3 regions of the Blautia sp. MB18-30 genome follow, and region 1 is predicted to be linked to each of the others. Evidence: predicted binding sites of a transcription regulator. Region 1 holds the regulator's gene; each other region holds the start of a gene.
The links. Region 1 encodes HrcA, which represses chaperone genes, less so after heat shock. Its sites were predicted from a motif close to TGTTAGCACTCNNNNNNNNNGAGTGCTAACA; they were not measured.
Positions count from the first base shown of each region.

Region 2: the regulator HrcA is predicted to act here: its motif matches at 4,658-4,688, upstream of NCY57_RS12495 (Hsp20/alpha crystallin family protein).
Region 3: the regulator HrcA is predicted to act here: its motif matches at 3,736-3,766, upstream of groES (co-chaperone GroES).

Region 1 is NZ_JAMOYY010000012.1:41,926-48,945, reverse strand. It holds gene dnaJ (molecular chaperone DnaJ) at 66-1,256, opposite strand; gene dnaK (molecular chaperone DnaK) at 1,278-3,170, opposite strand; gene grpE (nucleotide exchange factor GrpE) at 3,224-3,859, opposite strand; gene hrcA (heat-inducible transcriptional repressor HrcA) at 3,878-4,921, opposite strand; gene NCY57_RS07430 (ABC transporter substrate-binding protein) at 5,097-6,350, opposite strand; gene NCY57_RS07425 (glycoside hydrolase family 172 protein) at 6,366-7,020, opposite strand, start outside.
Region 2 is NZ_JAMOYY010000028.1:34,840-41,859, forward strand. It holds gene NCY57_RS12480 (D-alanyl-D-alanine carboxypeptidase family protein) at 412-1,701, shown strand; gene NCY57_RS12485 (3'-5' exonuclease) at 1,678-2,634, opposite strand; gene NCY57_RS12490 (nucleoside hydrolase) at 2,705-3,667, opposite strand; gene NCY57_RS12495 (Hsp20/alpha crystallin family protein) at 4,072-4,509, opposite strand; gene NCY57_RS12500 (YibE/F family protein) at 4,926-5,672, opposite strand; gene NCY57_RS12505 (YibE/F family protein) at 5,669-6,769, opposite strand; gene NCY57_RS12510 (PTS transporter subunit EIIC) at 6,961-7,020, opposite strand, start outside.
Region 3 is NZ_JAMOYY010000020.1:27,597-34,616, reverse strand. It holds gene NCY57_RS10585 (undecaprenyl-diphosphate phosphatase) at 1-427, shown strand, start outside; gene NCY57_RS10580 (FtsK/SpoIIIE family DNA translocase) at 451-3,198, shown strand; gene rlmH (23S rRNA (pseudouridine(1915)-N(3))-methyltransferase RlmH) at 3,195-3,674, shown strand; gene groES (co-chaperone GroES) at 3,790-4,077, shown strand; gene NCY57_RS10565 (MATE family efflux transporter) at 4,077-4,571, shown strand; gene NCY57_RS16950 (hypothetical protein) at 4,601-4,834, shown strand; gene NCY57_RS10560 (ABC transporter substrate-binding protein) at 5,057-6,628, shown strand; gene NCY57_RS10555 (ABC transporter permease) at 6,727-7,020, shown strand, end outside.

The sequences.
Region 1 (7,020 bases):
AATATACACGAATACAGAAAAAAAAGAAAGAGGCATTTTGTGCCTCTTTCCTGTTTTCACTTTATTTATTCCTCAAACATTTCCTTAACTTTCTCACGGAAACCTTTTTTCTTCTTTTCGGTTTTTTCGGAAGTCTCGGATGTGCTGTCCTCTGACGGACGGTTTCCGCATGCCGCATCAAAAGCCTCCAAAGCTTTCTTTGCCTCCTCATTAAGGTTAGTCGGAGTCTGGACTACCAGTGTTACATAGTGGTCACCACGAACGTTCTTGTTACGTAATGACGGAACACCTTTGCCCTTCAGGCGGATTCTTGTATCCGTCTGTGTTCCCGGTTTCACCTCATAGGAAACCTCACCGTCAACGGTATTAATACGCATCTCACCGCCAAGTGCAGCCTGTGCAAATGTGATCGGAGCTGTTGAAAAGATATTCATATCCTGTCTCTGGAAGATCGGATGACGGGCTACATTTACCTCAACCAGCAGATCTCCTCTCGGACCGCCGTTGGTTCCCGGCTCACCTTTTTCACGGATACGGATGCACTGGCCATTGTCGATACCGGCCGGTACAGATACCTGGATCTTCTTTCTGGAAGAGGTATATCCGGTTCCACGGCAGGCACTGCATTTGTCCTTGATCACCTTACCGGTTCCGTTACAATCCGGACAGGTCTGAACATTACGTACCATACCAAACATGGACTGCTGGGTGTAAACGATCTGGCCCTGGCCTTTACATTTCGGACAGGTGATCGGTGATGTTCCCGGTTTCGCTCCGGTTCCGTGACATGTGGTACACTCATCTTTGAGAACGATTTCCAGCTCTTTCTCGCATCCGAAAACCGCTTCCTCAAAAGTAATGTTCACACGTGCACGAAGGTTGGCACCCTTCATCGGTCCATTGTTGGCCCGTCTGGTTCTGCCTCCGCCGCCGAACAGGTCTCCGAAGATATCTCCGAAGATGTCTCCCATATCCGCACCGTTGAAGTCAAATCCACCAAAGCCGCCGGCACCGCCTCCGCCGCCGTTTTCAAATGCCGCATGACCAAACTGATCATACTGTCTTCTCTTGTCGGCATCACTTAAAACGGAGTAAGCCTCTGTCGCCTCTTTGAATTTCGCTTCAGCCTCTTTATCACCCGGATTTACATCCGGGTGATATTTCTTGGCCAGCTTACGATATGCTTTTTTTAATGTTGCGTCGTCGGCGTTTTTATCCACACCTAAGACTTCATAATAATCTCTTTTATCAGCCATTGTAATTATTTCCTACTTGTCTTAGACTTCCTTGTAATCAGCATCTACAACATCATCGCCGTATCCTGCTTCATTTCCGCCCTGAGCACCAGCGTTTCCGCCCATGTTGCCCATATCCGGTCCAGGACCAGCCTGACCCTGAGCTCCCTGAGTCTGCTCATACATCTTGGAGAACAGTTTCTGAGCGCTCTCCATCATCTTCTCCTGTGCAGCCTTGATATCTGCAACCTGAGAATCAGTAAGCTCCTGAGCATTTGCTGTCTGTGCAAGAAGATCTTTCAGTGCATTGAGGTCAGCCTCAACACTTGCTTTATCGTTTGCGTCAAGCTTGTCGCCAGCTTCTTTCAGTGCATTCTCAACCTGGAATACCATGGAGTCTGCATTGTTTCTTGTGTCGATCGCCTCTTTACGTTTCTTATCCTGAGCCTCGAACTCAGCTGCTTCTTTGACAGCTTTGTCGATATCGGAATCGGACATATTGGAACCAGCTGTGATCGTGATGTGCTGCTCTTTACCTGTTCCAAGGTCTTTAGCGGATACATTAACGATACCGTTGGCATCAATATCAAATGTTACCTCAATCTGCGGAACTCCACGACGTGCTGGCGGGATTCCATCCAGACGGAACTGGCCGAGGGATTTGTTGTCTTTCGCGAACTGACGCTCACCCTGTACAACGTTGATATCTACAGCTGTCTGGTTATCTGCTGCTGTGGAGAAGATCTGGCTCTTCTTTGTAGGAATTGTAGTATTTCTCTCGATCAGACGAGTTGCGATACCACCCATTGTCTCGATGGACAGAGACAGCGGAGTAACATCCAGAAGAAGGATATCACCGGCACCTGCATCACCTGCAAGTTTACCACCCTGTACGGAAGCACCAAGTGCAACACACTCATCCGGGTTCAGGTTCTTGCTTGGCTCTTTGCCAGTTAACTGTCTTACCTTATCCTGTACAGCCGGAATACGGGAAGAACCACCAACCAGAAGTACCTGGCCAAGCTCAGAAGCTGTGATACCTGCATCAGACAGTGCACGGCGAACCGGCTCTGCAGTCATCTCTACAAGGTCATGTGTCAGCTCATCAAATTTAGCTCTTGTAAGGTTCATATCAAAATGCTTCGGTCCCTCAGCTGTAGCTGTGATGAACGGAAGGTTGATGTTTGTTGTTGTTGCGGAAGAAAGCTCTTTCTTAGCCTTCTCAGCTGCCTCTTTCAGTCTCTGAAGAGCCATCTTGTCGTTGCTTAAGTCTACGCCCTCTGTTCTCTTGAACTCGGAAAGCATGTAATCTGTGACCTTCTTATCAAAGTCATCTCCACCAAGACGGTTGTTACCAGCTGTGGAAAGAACCTCGATAACACCATCACCGATCTCGATCACGGATACATCGAATGTACCGCCGCCAAGGTCGTATACCATGATCTTCTGCTCTTTCTCATTGTCAAGACCATATGCAAGAGCTGCTGCTGTAGGCTCGTTGATAATACGTTTTACATCAAGACCTGCGATCTTACCTGCATCTTTGGTAGCCTGACGCTGAGCATCGTTGAAGTAAGCCGGAACTGTGATAACTGCCTCTGTTACTTTCTCACCAAGATATGCCTCTGCATCCTTTTTCAGTTTCTGAAGGATCATTGCGGAAATCTCCTGTGGAGAATATTTCTTGTCATCGATGGTTACACGGTAATCGGTACCCATCTCTCTTTTGATAGAGGAGATTGTTCTGTCTGCATTTGTAACTGCCTGACGTTTTGCAGGCTCACCTACCAGACGCTCTCCTGTTTTTGTGAATGCTACAACGGATGGTGTTGTTCTTGCGCCTTCTGTATTTGCGATAACTGTCGGCTGTCCACCTTCCATTACGGCTACACAGCTGTTTGTTGTACCTAAGTCAATACCAATAATCTTTCCCATGATTTTTTCCTCCTGTTTTAGTCTGTATCTGTTAAAATAAAGTTTGTTGTCAGTTAGTTTGCAACCTTTACCATACTGTGGCGTACTACGAAATCCTTGTAGGTGTAGCCCTTCTGAAATTCTTCCACCACGATGTTCTCTCCAACCTCTTCATCCTCCACATGCATCACTGCATTATGGAAATCCGGGTTGAATTCCTTTCCCACTGCTTCGATCGGCTTCACACCAAGCTCATCCAGTGTTGTGGTAAGCTGCTTGTAGATCATTTTCATTCCATCTGCAAAAGCATCGCCTTCCTGTGCCTGTGCAAGACCTCTTTCGAAGTTATCCACAACCGGCAGGATCTTTTCAACGATCTCTTTTGCGCCGATGATGTACATGCTGGATTTTTCTTTTTCCGTTCTTTTACGGAAATTATCAAATTCAGCCATGGTACGCTTCAGGCGATCGGTAAGTTCCTCCACCTTCTGCTCAGATTTATCTTTTTTCTTCTTTCCGAAAAAGGAAGTTTTTGATTTTTCTTCTTTTTTATCCTCTGAGGCAGCTTCTTCGCCTGGAGTATTGTTTTCTTCCTCCGGCAGATCTTCTCCCTCCGGTGTCAGGTTTTCTTCTTCCTGATCTCCGTCAGTTACGGGGATTTCCTTCTCCGCTTCCTGCTCTTCGGATGTTTTCTTTGTTTCCTCCGACACTTTTTTTCTACCGCCTTTCTAAGTTTTCTTCTTTTTCAAAACGTCATCCAGATGATTCTTCAGTTCCTTCAGACTGTCCACTACATTCTCATAATCCATTCGTTTGGGACCGATGATCCCGATGGTTCCGTACATTCCGTCTCCCAGTTCATATCTGGCAGTTACAATGCTGCAGTCCTTCATGGTCTGGATCGGCATCTCATCACCGATGTAAACCTGGATTCCTGTATTCTCTCCATCTGACATCTGTTCTTTTACAAGATCGGCAAGTTCATGCTTCTCCTCAAATGCGGAGATCAGCTCCGTTGCCTTCTCTTTATCGGCAAGCTCCGGATACTTGAAGATGTTAGTTGCACCTGAAGTATAGATCTCCATATCTTCCTCTTCCACATGAATGGTGGCTGCCACTGCATCCAGAACCGTTGCCACCACACCGCTGTGGCTGCCTGCCTGTTCCTTCAGTCTGGCGATCATCCCAAGGTTGATATCCTGAATCGGGATCCCATTGAGATTGGTGTTAAGAAGAAGATTCAGTTTCAGGATCGTCTGGTCGTCCATTTCCTCATCCAGATTGATGATCTGGTTCCGGACTGTATTGTTGTCACTGACAACCACTGCCACAAGCTGAAGCTCGCTCATTCTCGACAGCTGGATGAACTTGATCTTGTTGCCGCTGTACTGCGGAACGGAAACCATGGTAGCATAGTTGGTATTGGAAGCAAGAACCTTCGCAACCTTCTTAAGCACCTTATCCATCTTATCTGTCTTCTCAATGATCAGATCTCGCAGCTCTGCAACCTCCGCTTCCTTCTCCTTCATCAGCTCATTGACGTAAAGTCTGTAGCCTTTATCTGAAGGAATCCTTCCTGCTGAGGTATGAGGCTGGACGATATAGCCCATATCTGTCAGGTCTGACATTTCATTTCGGATCGTTGCGGAACTTACATTGAGATCCGCATACTTGGAAATGGTCCTGGAACCAACCGGTTCTCCGGTCTCCATATAGGTCTTGATGATTGCTTTTAAGATTTTTTGCTTGCGCTCATTCAACACCTCTTCCATGAAGCCATCTCCTTTCCTTTTTATTCTTCCTGACGGATGTTGATTCTTTTTTTATATCTGTTAGCACTCATTTTAGTGGAGTGCTAACATCTACAGTCTTTAAGATATCACCATGTAAAATATTTGTCAATATGTTTTGAAAAAAAGTTCTTATTTTTTCAAAACAAAAAAAGCATCAGTACGATGCTTTTTTGTAATACTGGTCTATGCAGTTCTGTGCCCCGGCAAAAAATTCCGCTTCTGTTTTCTGTCCCAGCACATATTTCTGAAATTCCGTTCCCATGGACGAAACAGCTTCTATGGAATCGGCACACAGTGGTCTTGCCTTCAGCTTATAATCTTTCAGATATTGCCGGACCATTTCAATGCCATCCAGATCAAAATTCTTATCCTCGATCACATCCAGTCTTGCCGGACACATTTTTGTCAGCTGTCCGTAATTTTTGCTGGCCTCATATCCGGACACATACTGAAGGAACTTCAGAGCTGCTTCTTTATGATCAGAATTTTTATTCAGTACATACTGCCAGGTTGCGATATTGGTCACCTTCTCGTCAAATTCCGGAAATGGTGCCATATGGATCTTATCTTTTCCATACACGCCTGCATTCTGAAAAGTACTCAACACACCGGTATACATAAACATACATCCATACTGGCCGTTTATAAATTTTTCATTCAGCTGGTCATGCTGGTCGATCAGATTCTCCTCTGATATCATCCCTGTATCCAGCATTCGCTTCATATATTCTGCCGCTTCTCTTGTTTTCGGATCCGTCCAGTCTGTATAATCTCCTCCGAAAAAATCGACATACTCGCTGATACTATTATATATGTAAGAAATCTCCCATGCATCCCCATATGCATATTTTCCCGTATTCTGAAGCTTTTTCTGAAGGATCTCAAGATCACTGAGACAGGAGAGTCTGTCCAGACCAGCCTGATCCAGCAATTCCTGGTTCACCCAGAATGCCATGATATCCATCCTGAACGGTACCGAAAAAATATGTCCGTCTGACATGCATATTTCTTTCAGGTATTCCTGCAGAAAATTCGCCGCTGTCTCCTCTGTCATAACCGTATCTTCCAACGGAAGAAGAAATCCCTTATGTTTAAATTCGGATATCATCTCATCATTTACTGTGATCAGATCAACAGAATCATCTCCTGATGTCAGAAGAGTTGCTATTTTGGCCTGGCGATTGTCCGCATTGGCCGGACATTTTTCAATATGGATCTTTATTCCAAGATCTTTTTCCGCCTGGCTGATAAAAGAATCAAAGCCTTCTGTGCCTGCATCCACATGAAGGATCGTCAGTTCCTGTCTGTTCTCCGGCACAATATCAGATGCAGCCTCCTTCTTCTGGACTCCACATCCTGTCACTGCCAGAGCCAGGGCAAATACCCCGCAAAATACCTGTTTTTTCAATCTCTACCACCCTTTTTATCTGGGCCATCTATCCTCTTTTGACATCAACGGCTGGAACGGTGCATGAGGAAGTGTCTGATACCAGTACGCTACACTTGCCACATCATCCTGTCGTTCAAACAGGCCACGGTATCCGACGCCTATCTGCTGAATCGTAACGCGAAGATCCTCTTCAAAGCAGATTGGATCCTGTAAATGCCATCTGTAAAAGCCTCTCATTGGCGGGCAGTCATCATTATGATAAAAATTGTGGATCAGCTCGTCATGGGCAGAATAATACGGATATCCCAGATACGGCGTGTTATAATTCTGTTCCACGGTTTTTCCATCCACCTGTTTGGCAAAGCTCCAGGAACCACCAAAGTAATCTTCCGTTCCTGTTCCACAGATGGTCGGATACTCCTCATCTCCGTCAATATAAAACTTCATTTCTCCCTCGCCCCACCAGTAACGTTCCAGTGTGGTAAGTGCCATGTAGGTTCCTATATAATGGCCTTTTCCTTTTACTCCATCCAAAATTGTATAATCTTTTGTTTTTTCTGTCAACCGTTCCCTTCTCCACTGCGCATGGAAATAAGCAATATCGTCCGGAAGCTCATCATAGAGACAGTAATCTACCTGATAAAAGAAAGCCGGGATTTTATTTGCATGCTGGTTTTCCAGTGTGATC
Region 2 (7,020 bases), on a different contig from region 1:
AGCTCAGGAGTGATATTCCGCCATATTTACTCGTCCCGGGCTCCCACCATCCCCGGTTCGCTGCAAGCTTTCCATATGGCCTACTGTCTCCATCACAGCTTTTTCTATATACGCTGTCTATTATAGGTTGGGGAAAATCCATATGTCAAGTGTTTTCATGGATTTTTCTTATTATATGTATGTTCACTTCTTCTTAATGGAATTTTCACAGACTGCAAGTAGTTTTTCCGGGAGGAAAGTGGTATACTACTACAGAATCTTGAGGGCAAAAATACAACGTTTCATTAATACAATGCTATAATTAATGAAATACTGCACCTCATCACAAAACGGGCAAGATTTTTTCGGTTACTGATTCTCAAATGAATAATAACCTTCTCGCCCGGATTTATCACTGAAAGGTATCTTGTTATGAAAAATATGAAAAAACGATCCTTGCGCCGGATCTTTGCAGGCATTCTCGGCATAGGGATCCTGCTCACAGGCGCAGCTCCCTGCGCGGCGGCTGCCTATGGATACGATGAATATGGTGATCCTATCGTCACTGCCACACCGGTTCCTGATGGTCAGGCCGCAGCAGTCACGCCTGCTCACTCCAGCTATTATTCACAGGCTGCCGACACCGATTCCATTGACGGATGGCCCAAAGGTCCCGGCATCGAAGCACAGGCTGCAGTCCTTATGGACGTAAATACAGAAGCCGTTCTTTATTCCAAAAATGCGGACACACAGCTCTACCCTGCCAGCATCACAAAGATCCTGACTACACTGCTTGCCTGTGAAAATCTGAATACTAAGACAAACATTACCGTATCTGAAAAAGCTTCCACCAGTGTAACTGCCGGAGATTCCAGTATTTATGCTGCTCCCGGTGAAAAATTCACTAGGGATCAGGCCCTGATGGCTGTCATGCTCCAGTCCGCTAATGAAATGTCTGTCGCCGTTGCGGAAGAAGTTTCCGGCTCTGTAAAGAAATTCGCAGAACTCATGAACTGGCGCGCCAAGCTTTTTGGCTGCAAGAACACACACTTTAACAATCCCAACGGTCTTCCGGATGAAAATCATTACACCACAGCCTCCGACATGGCAAAGATCGCCAAATCCGCCTGGCTGAATCCTCTTTTCCGGCGATACTGCACCAAACGTTATTACGAGATCCCGCCTACCAATAAATTTGCGGAAGCCCGCCAGCTGCTCAATCATCACAAGATGATGAAAAACGGCGAATATTATTATGAAGGCGTCCGTGGCGGAAAAACAGGCTACACGGATGCATCCGGCAACACACTTGTCACCTACTGCAAACGAGGAAATATAACGCTGGTAGCCGTGATCTTGAATTCTACTTCCGCGGCAAATGCTTACAGCGATACCACTTCTCTTTTTAATTATGGTTTTGAAAATTTTGAAAAGGTGGATATGAAGGTGTCCATGGAGCCAGTCCCGTTTAAGGTACTCCCTTGTGACAAATATATCCTTAAGAATAACGGAAACACCTATCCGTTTTATTATCAGACAAAGGTTTATGTGACTCTTCCAAAAGGTATCAAAAAATCACAGCTTAACAAACGCCAGGCCGTTCTTCAGAATGCTGTCGGCCCACTGCGTCTGAAAAGCAAATATTATTATAAGAAACAAATGGTCGGATGGGGAATGCAATACGAACGAAACATCGTATCAGATCTTCTCCTGGCTTCGTAACATTTTCCTGCGGCGGAGAGATTCGTGCTTTTCACGGATCTCATCCGCCGCTTCTGTATCTTCTGCTCTCAGGGTCTTCACCCCGAAATATTTTCCCTCATCGGTTTTTCGGATCCGGATCTTTCCGGCAACAGGTCCATGCTCATGGCAAAGGGCAAGGCTGTAATATACCTTGGAATTGTTGGTACTGAACCAGCGGATCTTCCTCTTGGCAGGGCATCTGCAGATAGGACACATGGTACTTACCATAGTACGGTCCTTCATCAGACGCTCCTTTGATACAAATTCCCTGGACACAAACTTGTCATGGTCTGTATAGGAAATATAGATCTCGCTGTCTCTGGATTTTGGATTCTGATATACATCCAGAGACGGATGGCGGATCATGCAGGCTTCATCGATCTCCAGGAGTATCCTGGCAGTATAGCTGGCGTCTGCCAGTGCCCGGTGAAAATCCCGGTTTTTGGGAAGCTCCAGATAGTCTGTGGCATATTCCAGAGATCGCCTGGATACTCCGTCCTCGAATTTTATGCTGAAAAGCTTCTGCACATCATAGTAATGCACTGGCCCTGGCATCAGCTTCAGAAGATTATAGTATTTCATATTGCGCTGAAGTTCCATCACATCCTGGTCTCCCCAGGTAAAAAAGCGATACTCCTCCCCGCACCATTCCAGAAATCTGCGGATTGCCCTTGGAAAAGGGATGCCTTTTTCCAGTTCATGATAATCCACGTGGATCACTTCATGGATACTGTCGTGGATCCAGTGGTACACTTTGGGCTTGATCAGGCACTGAAAGGTATCAACGCTCTCTCTTTTTTCATTTAATTTTACTGCCCCGATCTCTATGATCTCAAACGGGAGCCGACTATCCGGATGTCTTCTTCCATCCGGATTCTGGTTCCATTCCAGGTCAAATACAATATAGTTCATGGGTTTTCTGTCCTCTTATCTGACTGCTCAGCTGCTTCATAAATGCAGCTGTTTCCGGATCGTTGTCCGGCTATTTCATATTTTTGCATTCGGACACAGAATAAATCACTTCAAACAGCTCCTGCTGGAAGCTTTCTGTATCTGCATCTGTCAGAATCATATCTTTCATTTCGTCTTCTTCGTGTAGCCACCAGCGGAAATCGCATAATGTGGCACCCCGTCCGGCACCGTCTGAACAATCCACATCCAGGAATACTTTTTCTGTTTTAAAGAACTCCGGATGGATGAGATACATAAACGGTACAGCAGCATGGATACTTGCCACGCAGCGATATTTGGAAAAATTTTCAAGTACGTAGCCAGCCATATCTCCACAGGCTCTGGCTGCCGGATCACCGGACTGGCACAGCTTCATGATCTGGTTTCTGGTGAGATTACATTTCAGGGTAGCATCCAGTCCACACATGATCAGTGGAATTCCGGAATCGAATACGATCTTTGCCGCCTCCGGATCTGCGTAGATGTTGAATTCCGCTGCCGGTGTGATGTTTCCGCCTTTTGCTGCACCGCCTGTAAATACGATTTTTCTGATCTTATTCTTTATTTCAGGAAAAACCTTTAACAGAAGTGCAAGATTAGTCATTGGTGCAGTTTCGATCATTACTACCTGCTCGCCCTCAGGAATGGCATTCAGAATGTCACGGATAAAAAGCACTGCATTATCAGAAGCAGCCTCTGATTTTGCTTCCGGCAGTACGCAATGGCCAAGCCCTGTCTCTCCGTGGAATTCTTCCGCATAAATTGCCGCTTTCACAAGAGGACGGTCCTGGCCTCCTGCCACCGGAACCTTCAGTCCGTAAAAATCCACCAGCTCCAGTGCATTTTTGGTCACTCTTTCTATCCTGGTACTTCCTGCAGATGTCGTCACTGCAAGCAGCTCCAGTTCATCCTGATGTGCTGCCGCATATGCCAGTGCGATCCCGTCATCGATTCCGGGATCACAGTCCATGATAACCTTGATCTTATCTCCCATATATTCACCTCTGTAAAAACTCTTTCCCCAATTTTATAGTATTGCCGAATTTCCGCTGTTTACCTGTTCCAAGTATAACAGAGTGAGGAAAGAGTGTAAAGTTAATCAGAATTCGTTACTGTTCACTCCGTTCTCAGCAACACGCTTCGCGGAATATTACCAGTAAACAATAATCAAAATTCACCTCTGTACTTCAGGCTGAAACGTAAAGAACCCCTCTGCCAGGCATTGGCAGAGGGGTTGAAAAAAGGGGGTTATATTCATTTATATAAACAAATGCGATGTGCAATTTGGAGCTTTAATATTTGCAATATCCGTTTGGGTTGTTCCGGATATTGTTATTATGCTATATCCCATCACCCGGAGCTTGCAATCCAGTACCGGGGCTTCACAATAAATGCTGATCAATCAATAGAAACAAATTTCTTCTCTTCTGCTTCTTTCTTGGTCTCTTCCTTCGGGAAGGTTACATGAAGGATTCCGTTCTCATATTTCGCATGGATATCTTCATGCTTAATGCTCGAGCCTACATAAAAGCTTCTGTTGCAGGTTCCTGTATAACGTTCTCTGCGAACATATTTACCTTTATCATCCTTCTCGTCTTTCTTCTCTTCTCTGGTTGCCTGAATGTTCAGATAACCATTCTTCAGCTGGATCTTCACATCCTCTTTCTTAAATCCCGGAAGATCGATCTCCAGTTCATAATTGCCATCTACATCACGGATATCTGTCTTCATCATATCCTTCACCTGAGGATAAGCATTGGCAGCTGCCTGACGGCCTGTCGGATATCCCATAAAATCATCAAATAAATCTTCTCCGAAAATACTTGGCATTAACATAACTCATTCCTCCTGATCTATATTCGCTGCGTGCTGCGCAGGCGTTTTTAATTTACTGTTTCTGAAAACATCTGCAAATTCTGTAAGAACTTTCTCCGGAAGATTTCTTTTCTCTCTTCCTTTGTTCTGTATGTACTATAACACGCATTATTAGCACTGTCAAGAGGCGAGTGCTAATTTCACACTTTCTTCACATTTCACGTAATTTTACGATCCATTTTTCCGATACATATGTCTGAAGCGCCGAAGATAGAAGGACTCCCAGGATCAGAAATGGAACTGCCTGTAAAAGCACTCCCATAAATACATAAATATAATAACTGCTTTCATAAAAGAGAGCCCACGTCTGCTGAATACAGGAAAGAACATCTGTATCGGGACCATGGATTCCGTATTCAGTGCAGTGGAGATATGCTTCATGAGATCTGTCGAATAATACATTTAATCGATACCGGGACGGTAATAAGGCAGGCTACCGCACCAGATAGCATGACTGCAACATCCTGGAATAGGAACTGGGAATTAAGAATGATCTCCAGGCTATATTGCTGTGTCTGAATGTATGAAAATAATAAAATAGTTCCTCCAAGATAAGCAAACAGCAACGTATTTACCGTTGTACCGATAATTTCTTTCCCAACCTGATAGCCGGAAGCTGTAAGCTCTTTCGCTGTCAGACTGTTTTTATGAGTCCAGACTTCATATACAGAAGATGTTACAGATAATGCTGTATCGATAACAGCCCCAAGAGTACTGAAAACAGTTACAAATATTCCTACATGAAGCATGTTAATATGAAGGTCCGTACTGTAATAATACATAAAATCATCTTCTGAAATCTGGATCTCATTTAACCCGTAACTTCCTGATCTCCATGTAATAATATAAATCGGAATAAACAAAAGTAACATTACCAGCAGTGTAGCCAGAAAAGCCGCCCGCGTCTTTGGATTATTTCCGTTCTGATAAAACAGAGAAATATAACAGACACCTGCACCTGCCACCAATATCAGGAGCAGTACAGGAAAACCGGCAGACATCAGCATAATTGAAAAAAACAAAATTACAATATTCCCCGCCAGTGTCATAATTGACATGGCTCCACGCTCTCCGCCAATCAAGATCACCAGAAAAATTAAAATCAATGCAAGAAAAATGATCATTCTCTGACACCCCTTTTCCGTGATGGTATTTTCATAATCACTGAAGCAATAAAAACAGATACCGGTATTGCCAGTACAATTCCAATACTTTCTATCAGAAAACGACAGATATCATATGGAATGTGGTATCTCACGATCGTTACAAAGCTTATATCATTATTCATCTTAAGTATGAACATGGGAATCATGCCGCTTGCCAAAACAAACAGCAGTACATTTATCATGGTTCCCATAATATCATATCCGATTTCACGACCGGAATGTATCAGTCTTCTCAGAGAAACCGATGGATTTTTCCGCACGATCTCTCCTACTGCTGCGCTGATCGTCACCGTCACATCCATAATTGCACCAAGTCCTGTCAGCATAATATCTGCCCAGAATATATCTGCTGAATTGCCTGTACTTCCAAGGTATTCCAGATTGGAATAATCCAGATCTCCGTACATATAAATAGAAAATTCAAACAATGCCATGATCAGAAACAGAACACACAGTGTTGAAAGAACTGAGGAAAATGTTTTTCTATGAATTCCATTTAAGCAGATCAATGTAGTCAGTGAAAAAAGAACTGCGATGACATTACAGATATTTAAAATATTTTTCCCTTCTGTAAAAGCCTGAAATCCATACGCAAATATGACTGTATTCAGTATCAGTGATATGATCGTGTAAAATCCCTGCTTTCCTGTAATGCAGATCAGCAGAAAAAATAATCCTCCTGCCAGTAATGCCAGATACCCATCCCTTTTTACAGAACGTATCGTTTTTCCGGGGCTTTCCTTTGAACCGCTTAAAAGAACGGTGTCTCCTTTATGATATTTCTTGGTCTGAACCTGAGAAGATGTATATTCATTAGAGACCGTTATTTTTTCCCCTTTATGCGAACCGTTTAATATCCGTGCCGTAATATTCTGAGTATAGTAATATTCTTTTGAGCCCCTGGTTCCTTCTCTGCTCAGAGTCTGTTTTTCTGTTACGGAACATATTTTTGCCAGCGGTGTATGATAAAATCGGGAATTACAGCAGGTAAACAGAACAAAAATAATATATATGCCGGCTAAAAGATATTTTTTGTGAAATATGCAGGATTTCATTAACTTCATTCCCCCTGTAGAAATATTGCAATTGTAAACGCACTGACCGGTTGCTTTTTATCGAAGTAACATTCTACGCTTTTTGAAAGTATTGGTCAATATAAGGTATACAAAAAACAGCAGCAGAACCGTTTTCACAGTTCTGCTGCCCCCATAATTATTTTAACAAATACCTAACTCCAAAAAAGCCATTATTTACAAAGCGCAGAAAATGCATCTGCAACAAACTGAACCTTGGTTCCGATAATAAC
Region 3 (7,020 bases), on a different contig from region 1:
CCTCCTTGTTGTGGACTACAGTAATGTCAATGGCAGCAAGGGAACAAAAGAAACCAGCTTCGGAGATGCTATGTGGATGGGTATCTGCCAGGGCCTTTCTGTGTTTCCGGGACTTTCCAGGCTTGGACTTACCATGAGCGCAGGACTTTTCTGCGGCCTCGGAAGAAAGTTTGCAGTGAAATATTCGCTGCTGATGAGCATTCCGGCTGTGTTGGGAGCTTTTTTTGTGGAGATGGGAGAGTTTACTTCTGTTCATATGACTGTTGGCCAGGGATTTACTTATGTTCTTGGAATGATCGTGGCCGGGATCACAGGCTATCTGGTGATCCGTTTTATGCTTAAGCTTTCGAATCAGGTCAGACTGCGTTATTTTGCATTTTATTCTTTTGCAGCCGGAATCCTTATTCTGGCAGCGAATTATATTTGATATCAACTGGGAGGAGTCTGACAATGGCAGCTTCAAAAACGACAAAAAAAAGAAAAAGAAAACCTGCGGCGAAGCAGCAGCCTGTCGGTAACCGCTTTCAGACAGAGATCCTGATCCTTGTGATGTTTGCGGCCTGCCTGATCCTGATGATCAGTGCATTTGGTATGGGAGGGATCGTAGGAAATGCCATCAGTGCCGTATGCTTTGGCATCATGGGACTTTGTGCATATATTTTCCCGATCCTGCTTTTTGCCGGAGTTACGTTCCTGATCGTGAACAATACCAACCGCCTTGCCTACAAAAAGGTACTGGCGGGCGTGGTATTTTTTGTGTTCCTCTGCGGCTTTCTTCAGCTGATCACAGAGGGCTATACGCCAAGCACCACGTTTTCGGATTATTATTCACTGAGTTCGGAATACCGTACCGGCGGTGGAGTATTCGGTGGTGCAGTATGTATTTCCACAGCATCCGCTTTTGGCGTTGTGGGCGGAACTGTGATCATCGTTCTGGTGCTTCTGGTGTCTCTGATCATCATAACACAGAGATCCTTCTTCGGATTTATGAATAAGATCCTGGACTTTTTTACAGATGCAGCAAGAGAGGGCAGAGAAGCTTATCTTGAGGGACAGCCGGACAGAGAAAAGCAGAAGGAGCTTCGCAGAAAGATCCGTGCGGAAAAAAGAGCGGAGAAGATCCGCCGGCTGGAAGAAGAGCTGGAGGAAGAAGAACTTGCCCTTACAGAGAAAGATCCGGAAAATATCTCAAAAAAACAAAAGAAAAAAACAAGAAGATCGCAGAAAGAAAGACAGGCTGCGGTGAAGGCGAACCGGGAAGGAGAATTTAATCTTCCTTCTTTCCTTGATGAACAAAAGGCTGTACTTCCGGCAGATACAGATCTGACAGAAGAGGATCCAGGGCTTGATGAGAAACCGGAGGAGCATGCTCAGCCGCTGGAATTCCAGATCCACCGTTCACAGTCCCAGCCGGCCCGGGAAGAGTCGGAGGAGCCGGATTTCGAAAGAGAAATGCAGGTAGCCGAAGAGGAAGATGCCTATTCCGGTTATGAGGATGTGGATATTCCCGAGATGCAGCAGGTCCTGCCGTCAAAAACTGAGACAGCAGCAAAAGCTTCCCGGGAAACAGGAAAGGCAGCCGTTCCCGCTGAGATAAAGGAGGATCCTCAGCCGGGAGCTGAACAGAAGGCATCCCATCAGCCCTCCAGAAACCCGAAGTCATCTCAGACAGAGATCGAGCATGGGATCAGAAATATCCAGCATGAGATCAGCCAGGGAGAAGCTCCGGAGAAGAAACCATATCAGTATCCGCCGCTGAAGCTTCTGAAGCGCGGAGATGGCAGATCTCAGGGAGATTCCGATGCACATCTGCGCAAAACAGCACAGAAGCTTCAGGAAACCCTGCATAATTTCGGCGTCAATGTAACCGTTACCAATGTGAGCTGCGGACCTACCGTTACCCGCTATGAGCTGCAGCCGGAAATGGGTGTGAAGGTCAGCAAGATCGTTGGTCTTTCCGATGATATCAAGCTGAATCTTGCTACACCGGATATCCGCATCGAAGCACCGATACCGGGAAAGGCAGCCGTGGGGATTGAGGTTCCGAACAAGGAGAACAGCCCGGTCATGCTGCGGGATCTTCTTCAGTCAGAGGAGTTTAAAAATGCAAAATCCAAGCTGTCTTTTGCAGCAGGTAAGGATATTGCCGGAAAACCGGTAGTGGCAGATATTGCCAAGATGCCGCATCTTCTTATCGCCGGAGCAACCGGCTCCGGAAAATCCGTCTGCATCAATACGCTGATCATCAGCATCCTTTATAAGGCTACACCGGATGAGGTGCGTCTGATCATGATCGATCCGAAGGTGGTGGAGCTCAGTGTATACAACGGGATCCCGCACCTGTTCATTCCGGTGGTCACAGATCCGAAGAAAGCGGCCGGTGCGTTGAACTGGGCTGTTTCCGAGATGACCAGCCGTTACAATGCCTTTGCGGAATATGGGGTACGTAATCTTGGAGAATATAACAAAAAGGTTGCCAATATGCGTGTCCCGGAGGGAGAAAAGGCACCTGAGAAGATGCCGCAGATCGTGATCATCGTGGACGAGCTTGCGGATCTTATGATGGTTGCGCCGGGAGAAGTTGAGGATGCGATCTGCCGTCTGGCCCAGCTGGCACGTGCAGCAGGTATCCATCTGATCATTGCTACCCAGAGGCCATCGGTCAATGTCATCACAGGTCTGATCAAGGCCAATATGCCGTCCAGGATCGCATTTTCTGTATCCTCCGGTGTGGATTCAAGGACGATCCTGGATATGAACGGTGCCGAGAAGCTTCTTGGCAAGGGCGATATGCTGTTTTATCCTCAGGGGTATCAGAAGCCGGCCAGACTGCAGGGCGCTTTTGTTTCAGATGAGGAGGTCAGTGCAGTCGTAGAATATGTTTCTGACAAAAATCAGGGTGCTGTTTATGATACCTCCATCGAGAAGCAGGTCAATACAGCCGGTGTCCCGGGAGGAGCCGGCGGCGGTGACAGAGATGTCTATTTTACAGAAGCCGGTAAATTTATCATTGAGAAGGAAAAGGCCTCCATCGGTATGCTCCAGCGTATGTTCAAGATCGGATTTAACCGTGCGGCAAGGATCATGGATCAGCTTTGTGACGCAGGAGTGGTAGGTCCGGAGGAAGGAACCAAGCCAAGGAAGGTTTTGATGTCAGTAGAAGAATTTGAGAATTATCTGGAGGAGAACGGCGGATGAAAATAAGTATCCTGACAGTAGGGAAGATCAAGGAAAAATATCTGCGGGATGCCATTGCGGAGTATTCCAAGCGCCTCGGGCGTTACTGCAAGCTGGAGATCATAGAAGTGTCCGACGAAAAAACACCGGATAATGCCAGCGAAACAGTAGAAGATGCCATTCGGAACAAGGAAGGGGAGCGTCTTCTTAAATATATCCGGGAGGATGCGTTTGTGATCACTCTGGAGATCGGAGGCGAACAGCTGACCTCTGAGAATTTCGCACGGAAGATCAACGAGCTGGGAATACGTGGGACCAGCCATATCCAGTTTGTGATCGGCGGCTCTATCGGTCTTGGAAAAGAAGTACTGAAGAGATCAGACTATGCTTTAAGCTTTTCGAAGATGACATTTCCTCATCAGCTGATGCGTGTGATCCTTCTGGAACAGATCTACCGCAGCTATCGTATCATCAGTGGAGAGCCCTATCATAAATAATATCATACTACATATCTGCAAATATCTTGACAATTTTCGGATATGTAGTATGATAAAAAAAGAGTAGCACTCGGAGCTTAAGAGTGCTAATAATCACAGAAAGAAGGAAATGAATATGGCATTAAAACCAGTTGCAGACAGAGTTATCGTAAAATATTTTGAGACAGAAGACAAAACCGCATCCGGCATCGTACTTCCGGACAGCTCCAAGGAGAAAACCCAGCAGGCAGAGGTTATCGCAGTAGGTGGCGGTAAGGTCGTAGACGGTAAAGAAGTACCGGTACAGGTAAAGCCGGGCGACCGTGTGATCTACGGAAAATACACAGGAACCGAGATCAAATATGAGGGTGAGAAATATCTGGTGATCAACGCAGATGATATCATTGCCATCGTAAAAGATTGATGAAGAATTTTTATCGTAATTTTCTGAAATTATGCTCCATGCTGGTGCAGCAGAATGTAGTGACCTTAAGTGTCAATCTTGCGGACAACATTATGCTTGGAGCCTTCAGCGAAACTGCATTATCCGGTGTGACTACCGTAAACCAGGTACAGTTCGTCTTTCAGCAGCTGCTTATGGCGCTGGGAGACGGACTTGTCATATTCGGAAGTCAGTACTGGGGAAAGAAAGAGACAGAGCCGGTAAGAAAGATCAGTGCCTGGGCCATGCGCACAGGCTTTTTTATTGCCCTTGTGCTGTTTATCCTGGCCAGCCTTTTTCCAACACAGCTGCTGGGGCTTTTTACAACAGATCAGGCGATTATCGAAGCCGGTCTTTCCTATCTGGCGATCATCCGGTTTACTTACTTTTTCTTTGCGGTGACGCAGATCCTGCTTGCTACACTGCGCTGTGTGGAAATTGCAGGGGTTGCCTTCGGGCTTTCGGTAATGACTTAAGTGTAGTAATGGTAGGAATGTCCTATCAGATGCCGACAAACGGTGGTATCATCCGGGGAAGCGGAAGCATCGCCTATTCCATGAAGGTGGATCTGATCAGTACCTGGGGGATCGTGATCCCTCTGTCCATGTTTATGGCATTTGTGGTCAAGGCATCTCCGGCAGTGGTGGTATGCTGCCTGAATGCAGATCAGATCTTTAAATGCGTGCCTGCATTTTTGAAGTGCAATTACGGACACTGGATCAAAAATATGACGAATTAAGGAAATATATATAGATCAGAGGCAAGATACAGAAAATTTATCTTGACGCCTGTGTGATCTGTATGTAGAATAAATACAAGCTTTAACGAAATGCAGTAAAAAAATCTCTGAAGAGCCAGGGACAGCTTGACAAAGGTAATATGGTATAGTATTATTTTACCTATATCATATTAAACTGGTGGGAAAAGAGGAATACTCACTGAAACACAGGAGGAACAGGAAATGAGAAAAAAAGTACTGGCAGCGCTTCTGGCAGCTGCAGTGGCAGGAACAACTGTTATGTCAGGAATGACTGCTTTTGCAGCAGAAACAGAAGGAACCAAGGCGGAAGGCGGAAATATTACCATTGCAGAAACAGCAGATCCGCAGAACATCAATCCGCTTTATGTTGTGGATCAGACAAGCTTCGATATGATGCAGGCACTGTACAGCCCGTTTTTTGAGATCGTGAACGGAGAGATGTATTATGGAAACGGACTTTGCGAAAGTGTAACAGCCAATGATGATGCCAGCGAATTCACACTGAAGCTCAAAGACGGACTGAAATGGCATGACGGTCAGCCGATCACAGCCGATGATGTGGTATTCACCATGCAGGTGCTGGTAGATGAGAAGCAGAATGTTCCGTATTCTTCTTACGGATACGTTAATGACAAGGCAGTAGAGGCAGAGAAGGTTGATGACCTTACAGTCAAGATTTCCCTTGGATCATCTTCCGCAGGATTTCTTGGCGGACTGAGCCAGGTTTACTGTATTCCGAAGCATATTTATGACGGCGTGGAGAATATCGGAGAAAGTGATCTCAACAATGAACCGGTGGGAAGTGGTCCTTTTAAGTTCGAGGAATACAAATCCGGAGAGTATTATAAAGTAACAAAATTCGATGACTATTTTGATGATGTAAATCTGGATTCCATCACCTTCAAGATCGTAAAGGATTCCAGCTCCGCCAATGCGGCACTTGCAAGCGGAGATCTGGATGCACGTCTGATCAGCGCAGATGATTACGATACCGTCAGTGCTTACGATAACGTAAACATCAATACCTATAATTCCGGACGTGTCAACGCCATGTTCATGAATGAGCTGAACGAAGATCTTCAGGATGTAAAGGTACGTCAGGCGATTGCATACGCACTGAATAAAGAGGAGTTCTGTCAGTTTGCTTTCCTTTCCGAGGATTATGCAGAGCCTGCAGATTCTATTTTTACACCGGATACACTCTACTATACAAAACCGGACAATACCTACGACAATGATCCGGCTAAAGCACAGGAGCTCCTTTCCGAAGCAGGAAAGACAAGTCTTTCTCTGAACCTGATGTATATCTCCACAGATAAGACAATGGAGAGTGAAGCTCTGTATGTACAGTCTGCCCTTGCCAATGTAGGAATCACCATCAATCTTCTTCCTACAGATGAGTCTACCTTCAAGAATAAGACAAAGGATACGGAGTGCACAGATTATGATCTGGTACTGAGCTTCTACACTCTGGGAGAAGAGCCGAGCCTTTATGCAGACATGAGTTCTTCCGTCAGCCGTTCCAACTATTCCAGGATCAAGGATACAGATCTGGATGCATTGTGGGAAGAGGGCAACAGCACTGCAGATGAGACAAAACGTGGCGAGATTTATAAGGAGATCCAGAATACGATCAATGATAACATGTATATCTATCCGATCGCTTATTCCAATGGTTTCTATGCGGTAAGTAAAGATTTCGGAGGCTTTGATGAATGTCTGTTAAAAACTATTTATTATGATTATTCCAAGATCTACACATTGGAGAAATAAATAATTTTATAGCGGATGAATACCGGAAACAGAAAGAGGCTGACGCGTTTTTGCGCCAGCCGATTTCCTGTTTTCGGGGAAAATAAAGGAGGTACATTTTGAAGAAGATCGTAAACCGTCTGATACAGTGTATTCTGACACTGTTTATTGTCTCTGTTCTCTGCTTTGCACTGACAAAAGCAGCGCCCGGAGATCCTGTCCTGACTTATGTGGAACCAAATATGAGTGAAGAATATATCCAGAACCTGAGAGAAAGCCTGGGACTTACAAAGCCTGTCTATGAGCAGTACTTTCTGTGGCTGGGAAGGATCCTTCACGGGAATTTCGGAAATTCCCTGATGAATAATCGACCGGTCCTGACACAGATGCTGGAGAGGCTTCCCGCAACCGTG